Puniceibacterium sp. IMCC21224: one gene and its partner. The protein of the gene in region 1 interacts with the protein of each later gene in a pairwise test. Links are inferred from orthologs where the notes say so. Each region holds a gene or a part of one and is shown on either strand. Other genes may lie near its edges. The genes, in order: IMCC21224_RS11620 and mrdA.

What was found.
Region 2: the proteins of IMCC21224_RS11620 (region 1) and mrdA interact in binary tests that used the Escherichia coli proteins (3 or more experiments, as listed by UniProt). The link is inferred for Puniceibacterium sp. IMCC21224 from one-to-one orthologs.

Annotation. Positions count from the first base shown.
Region 1 is NZ_LDPY01000001.1:2,520,867-2,524,295, forward strand. What follows is about bases 180-3,289. They hold IMCC21224_RS11620 (penicillin-binding protein 1A), read right to left. Parts: upstream 2,956-3,289; coding sequence 403-2,955; downstream 180-402. Other genes in these bases: prfB (peptide chain release factor 2), read right to left, coding at 180-316; IMCC21224_RS11625 (N-acetylmuramoyl-L-alanine amidase), read right to left, coding at 3,067-3,289. In the rest of the region: more of prfB, read right to left, coding at 1-179; more of IMCC21224_RS11625, read right to left, coding at 3,290-3,429. UniProt on the Escherichia coli protein: Cell wall formation. Synthesis of cross-linked peptidoglycan from the lipid intermediates.
Region 2 is NZ_LDPY01000001.1:949,174-952,492, forward strand. What follows is about bases 146-3,145. They hold mrdA (penicillin-binding protein 2), read right to left. Parts: upstream 2,618-3,145; coding sequence 674-2,617; downstream 146-673. Other genes in these bases: rodA (rod shape-determining protein RodA), read right to left, coding at 146-677; IMCC21224_RS04395 (hypothetical protein), read right to left, coding at 2,614-3,145. Also shown: more of rodA, read right to left, coding at 1-145; more of IMCC21224_RS04395, read right to left, coding at 3,146-3,153; rod shape-determining protein MreC, read right to left, coding at 3,146-3,319. UniProt on the Escherichia coli protein: Catalyzes cross-linking of the peptidoglycan cell wall. Responsible for the determination of the rod shape of the cell. Is probably required for lateral peptidoglycan synthesis and maintenance of the correct diameter during lateral and centripetal growth.

The DNA of each region.
Region 1 (3,429 bases):
CTTCGAGTGCTTTCAGCGCCGCTTCGGCTTCGGCGACCACCTCGGCATCATCTTCCATCTCACCCATTTCGATAAGTTCGAGGTTGTCCGCCAGTTCCTGCTTGATCGAGGTATAGGTTTCCATCGCGTCGACCAGCATCTGCCGTTCACGCATCAGTTTCTGCGCCGCTTCGGGATCGTTCCACAGGTTAGGATCCTCAACCCGGGCGTTGAATTCCTCGAGCCGGTGCGGGGCGGTGTCCCAGTCCAGCCGCTGACGCAGCAGATCAAGCGATTTCTCGATCTTGTCGACATGGTTCTGAAGCTCTGCGCGCATGAGGGGGTCCTGTCAGTCCTGCTAAGGCCTGCCTGATACCAAGCCAGCGCGTCCGGGACAAGATCAGCCTTTTTGCAGACCTTTGCTCAGTACAGACCACCCGAACTGAGGGACCCAAAGCTGGCCTTGGGCCCGACCACAGCCTTTTTGCCTGAGGATGTGGTGACCTGCCGCGCGGTACCGCCATCTGGCTGGATGATGTCGAAATTACCACCCATGGCAAAGCCACCGTCGAACTGGATGCCAAAGATCGGCTCTTCGCCTTCGCGGAAACATTCGGACACCACATTGGCACCGCTGGCCCCATTGCCCAGACGGGCGCCGGTAAAGCGGTCGATATTGATGAACTGGCACGAGGTCGGGACCTTGAATTTGCCACCGCCGTATTTCTTGACCGCCTGCAGCATGAACTGCTGAAACACCGGGCCGCACATACCGCCACCTGATGCGCCGCGCCCCATGTTGCGTGGCTGATCGTAGCCGATATAGCAGCCCGCGACGATATTGCTGGTAAAGCCGACGAACCAGACATCCTTGGAATCGTTGGTGGTGCCGGTCTTACCTGCGGTTGGAACCGGCAGGTTGACAGTACGGCGGGCGGTCCCGCGTGAGACCACCCCTTCGAGCATGGAGGTCAGCTGATACGCGGTCACCGGGTCCATAACACGTTCGCGGTTGGACACGATGCGCGGACTGCGATCTGACGCGATGTTCAGATCGTCGCAATTCACGCAGTCGCGTTTGTCATGCCGGTAGACAGTGTTGCCGTAACGATCCTGCACCCGGTCAACCAGAGTGGGTTCCACCCGCTCACCGCCATTGGCGAACATCGCATAGGCCGCTACCATTTTGAAAATCGTCGTTTCCTCGGACCCCAGTGCATTGGCCAGCACCCGGCTCATGTGATCATACACGCCGAATTTCTCGGCATACCGCGCGACGGTGTCCATTCCGACCTCTTGGGCAAGGCGGATGGTCATCAGGTTGCGCGACTGTTCGATGCCGGTGCGCAACGGCGTTGGGCCGTAAAAGGTGTTCGACGCGTTCTTGGGACGCCACACACCCTGCGGCGTGTTGATCTCGATCGGGGCGTCCACCACGATGGTCGCCGGGCTATAGCCGCTGTCCAGTGCCGAAGCGTAAACAAAGGGTTTAAAGCTGGACCCCGGCTGACGTTTCGCCTGCGTTGCACGGTTGAACACCGAATGCTGATAGCTGAAACCGCCCTGCATCGCGATCACCCGGCCAGTGTTGACGTCCATCGCCATGAACCCGCCCTGCACCGCGGGCACCTGGCGCAACGTCCAGCGGATGAACGACCCGTCGCTGTCAGCGGTCATGCGGCGGACCAACACCACCTCGCCCACAGCCAGAAGGTCACCCGCGACCTGCGCTTTGCGCCCCAGCTTGCCAGTTGGCAAACGCTTGCGCGCCCATTGGACGTCCTTGGCGGGAATCCAGTGGCCATCCTGATCCTCGGCGACGTTTTCGATCCCGATACGGGCCTCGTTCGCACCAACTTCGAGGACAACTGCCGGATACCATTGGTTTTCGAGGTCGACATCGCGTGACACCGACACCGATCCCAACGCCTCGCGCCAGGCGGCTTCGGACCCCAGCTGGTCGACCGGGATCGTCTTGCCCGTGCCACGCCAGATGCCCAGACTGCGGTCATAGCTTTCAAGCGCGGTGCGCAGCGCCTTGGCCGCCTCGACCTGCATTTCGGGATCAATTGTGGCGCGGACCGAAAAACCGCCGGAAAAGAATTCGCCCTCACCGAAATCACGGCTCAACTGGCGGCGGATTTCGTCGGTGAAATAATCGCGCGGTGGCAGGCTGGCCTGGAACGGATCAAAGTCGCCGTTCTGAACCGATTCCAGTGGCGCTGCGACCTCCTGTTCGTAGACCGCTTGGGTGATATAACCATTCTCTTCCATCTCGCGCAGGACAAAGTCGCGGCGCTGGGTCACGCGTTCCTTGGCGCGAACCGGATGGAAATCGGACGGCGCCTTGGGCAGCGAGGCCAGAAACGCCGCCTCGTGCGGTGACAGGTCTGCCAGAGATTTATTGAAATAGGTCTGTGCGGCGGCCGTCACACCATACGAATTCTGGCCCAGAAAAATCTCGTTCAGGTACAGTTCAAGGATCTTGTCCTTGCTCAGCGTTTCCTCAAGCCGGGTGGCGAGGATGATTTCCTTGATCTTACGCTCGGCGCGCCGGTCGCCCGACAACAGAAAGTTCTTCATAACCTGCTGGGTGATGGTCGAGGCACCGCGCACATCGCGCCCGCGCGTGCGCACGGCGTCGATGGCCGCAGCCGCAATGCCGCGAAGGTCATAGCCCTGATGGGAATAGAAATTCTTGTCCTCGGCGCTGATGAACGCCTCTTTGACCAGATCCGGGATTTCGTTCGCCGGAGTGAACAGGCGGCGTTCCTGCGCGAATTCATCGATGATCCGGCCTTCGGTCGAATAGATCCGACTGATGGTCGGGGGCGTATATTGTGCCAGACTTTCGTGGCTGGGCAGATCGCGGCCATACATCCAGAAGACCGCCCCAATGGTCACAGCCACCATAAACAGGCCGAGCGTCAGCACACTGAAAATTGCTCCGAAAAAGGACAGGATAAATCTGGTCACGCGGCACGGCTCTCTGACTGGGTTGCACGGGGTGACTTATACCGCAGGCGCGCCCGCGTCAAAACACAACGTTGCGTGTGATGGCCGGTTCCTGCCACCGACCACTGCCCCCTATTGGCGCCGCAGTCGGGCCAGTGCCGCATCCTCGACCGCCCAGGCCTGAAGCCCGTCGCGAATACCCGCCGCCATGCCCGCCCGCCAGGCCGGATCACGCAAGTTTCTAAGATCCGCGCTCGTCGACAGAAACCCGAGTTCGATCAGGACCGACGGGATATCGGCCGCCTTGAGCACCGAAAACCCCGCCTGGCGCAGCGGATGTTTGTGCACCCGCCCCACCGCATTGCGGATACCGGCAAGCAGATGCCGCGCCATCGCATGCGACCGTGGGCTGTTGTCCAGCCGCGCCAGCGACATCAGCACATTGGCTACCCGGTCATCCGATCCGGACAGATCCAGCCCTGCGAGCAGATCGTC
Region 2 (3,319 bases), 1.6 Mb from region 1 along the record:
TCGATGCGGCGGAACTGGTAGTCTTTGAGCATCTGCCAGTCGGTGCCGCGACTTTTGAACACGGTGGCGACAAAGCCGGTGCCTGCGGCGATCACGGCGGCGAAATAGCCCCAATGCACGCCGGCCAGAAACATCATCAGCCCACCGCCGATGACCAACAGGATTGCGGTGCCAAGGTCGGGCTGCGTCAGCACCAGTAAGGTCGGCGCAAAGATCAGGATCACCGGCAGGATCACCCAAAGGATGCGCGATGTCTTGTGAATCGGCAGCCAATCGTAATAGGCTGCCAGCAGCATCACCATGGTGATCTTCATCAGCTCGGACGGTTGCAGCCGCATAAATCCGAGGTCGATCCACCGTTGCGCGCCCATCCCGATCGAGCCGAAAAATTCGACCAACACCAGCAGGCCGATCGACACCAGATAGGCCACCACCGCCATGTTGCGCCAGAACCAGATCGGCACCATCGCGACCACAAACATCGCGGCCAGACCCAGGCCGTAGCGTCGCATTTGTGGTTCAGCCCAGGGAGTGAACGATCCGCCCGCGACTGAATAGAGCATGAGAAAGCCGACGCAGGCCACCGCGCTGAGCAACAGCACCAGCGGCCAGTTAAGATACAGCGCCTTGCGGATGCCTGCGGGGACCGTTTTGACGGTATATTCAAGATAGCTCATGCGCGGCCAGATCCGTCGGTTCGGGTCATCTGGCGTTCGTCGCGCAGTCGTTCCTGCTGCGCTTTGATCCGGCCATGGTCTCTGGACGGATAGGCGGACAGCGGTGGGTCCTCACCGTAGAGCGCCTGAAGAGTCACGTCGCGGTTGATCGGTGCCGCCGCGGAGGAGCCGCCGCCGCCATGTTCGACCACCACCGCCACTGCGATCTTGGGATTGTCGTAAGGGGCGAAATTCACGAACAACCCGTGATCGCGTCGGTTCCACGGCAGGTCGTTGTTGTTGATCACGCCGCGCGCCCGTTCTGCGGGGCTGATGTTGCGGACCTGGCTGGTGCCGCTTTTGCCCGCCATGCGGTAGGCCTCTTCGGTGATACGTGATCCGTAGCCGGTGCCGCGCCGGTTGTTGCTGACCGCGAACATGGCGCGGCGGATCTGGCGCAGGTGGTTTTCGTTTAACCCCAGGCTGTCCCCGCCGCGCGACGGCGTTTCGATCCCGTCGATGGATTTCACCAGACGCGGGGTGATGCTACGCCCGGTCGCCAGTCGGGCCGTCATCACCGCCAGTTGCAGCGGCGAGGTCAGCACAAAGCCCTGACCGATGGCGGTGTTTACAGTATCACCGATCACCCATCCCGCGCCGCGTTCGCGTTGCTTCCAGGCCTTGTCGGGCACCAAACCCGAGCTGACCGCTGACATCGGGATGTCATGTGCTTCGCCCAGACCCAACTGATGGCACATTGCCGCAATGTTTTCGATCCCCACCTTCAAGGCGAGGTCGTAGTAGTACACATCGCAGCTTTCGCGCAGGGATTGTTCCAGATTCATGTGGCCGTGGCCGGCGCGTTTCCAGCAGTGAAAGCGGCGGCCGCCAACCTCAAGATGGCCCGGGCACCAGACCGTTTCTTCGGGACCGATCACACCGGCCTCCATCGCCGCCATGGCTGTCACCATCTTGAAGGTAGAGCCGGGCGGATAGGCGTCCTGCACGGTTTTTGACGCCAGCGGCCTGCGGTCGTTGTCGTGCAGCACACCGTAATTGGCATACGAGATGCCGCGCACAAACAGATTGGGATCGTAGGACGGCGCAGAGACTGCGGCGCGAATGTCGCCGTGCTCAAGATCCATTACTACGACGCTGGCGCTTTCGGTGCCTAAACGGGCTTCGATGTAATCCTGAAGCTTGGTGTCCACCGTCAGTTGCAGATCGGCACCGGCTTCACCTTCGCGGCGGTCCAGTTCCCGCATGACGCGGCCGACGGCATTGACCTCGACCCGTTTGGCACCGGCACGGCCGCGCAAACGATCCTCGTATTTCGCCTCGACTCCGACTTTGCCGAACTGAAACCGCGGGATGCGCAGCACCGGGTCGGGATCCTCGTACAGCGCCAGATCGCTTTCTGAGACGGGATTCACATAGCCAACGACATGGGCGTACATTTTGCCCTGCGGGTAATGCCGCGACAGGCCGACCTCGGGGGTGACGCCGGGCAGGGCGGGGGCGTTGACCGCGACGCGGCTCACCGCTTCCCAGCTGACGCGATCTGCGACGGTGATCGGCAGGAATGGCGCGGACCGGGCCATCGAGGCCAGCGCGCGGTTCAATTCGTCCTCGTCAAGTTCAACCAGCGTCGAAAGGCGGGCAATCACCTCGTCGACATTTCCGGCGTCTTCGCGGACCATGGTGATGCGGTAGCTGGGTTCGTTTTCGGCGATGATGATGCCGTTGCGGTCAAAAATCTCGCCGCGTGCGGGGGGAATCACGCGGATGTTGATGCGATTCTCTTCGGCCAGCAGACGAAACTGATCTGCCTGTTCAACCTGCATGAATTGCATCCGGGCGGCCAGAACCCCGGAAAACCCCAGCTGCAGCCCACCCAGAATGATGCCGCGCCGGGTGATCCGGCGGACGCTTTCTGCGGAATCGCGTGGTGTGCGTCTCATAGCGAATGTCCCAGCCTGTCCACTTCACCAGGTGCCGAACGTCGGACCCCGAACACCAGATGTGACGATAGCACGATCAGCGGATAAACCGCGATGGTCGTGATCAACTGCATCAGCGACAGTGCGAATGTCCCCGGAGAGACAATCAGCACTAACAACACCAGACGATATATCAGGGTTATGATCAGCAGGCATCCCGCCACGGTGATCCATTCCAGCACAAAGGTGTTATCACGCTGACGCCGTTCACGGGATTTCAGCCACTCGGCCGCCATCACCACCAGCGCAGCCCAGAGTCCGGGTGGGCGGTGAAACACCAGATCCGTCAGCAAAATGACGCCCGCGACCAGCAACGCCGGAACATAATCTGGGCGCCGCAATGCCCAGGCAAAGCACAATGCCACGATCAGATCGGGCGGGGCCCAGCGACGTGGCATCGTCTCAAGTGGCAGCAAATGAAAGAAGATCACCAACAGACTGAGCGCCAGAAAGGCCGCGCGCATGCTCCAGATTCGGGTCAGGCTTTGGTCAACCATCGCCGACGCCCGCGGTTTCGTCGCTGGCCTCGGGGGGGGGCGTTACGGTCCCCAACGGGGCGTCAGGCATAATCAGCGCGCTGGGTTGTGTGACCTTGCGCGCACCGTGGTCGCGCAAGACGCGCAGGAATTCCAGACGTTCATAGTCAGCCGCCATGCGGATGCG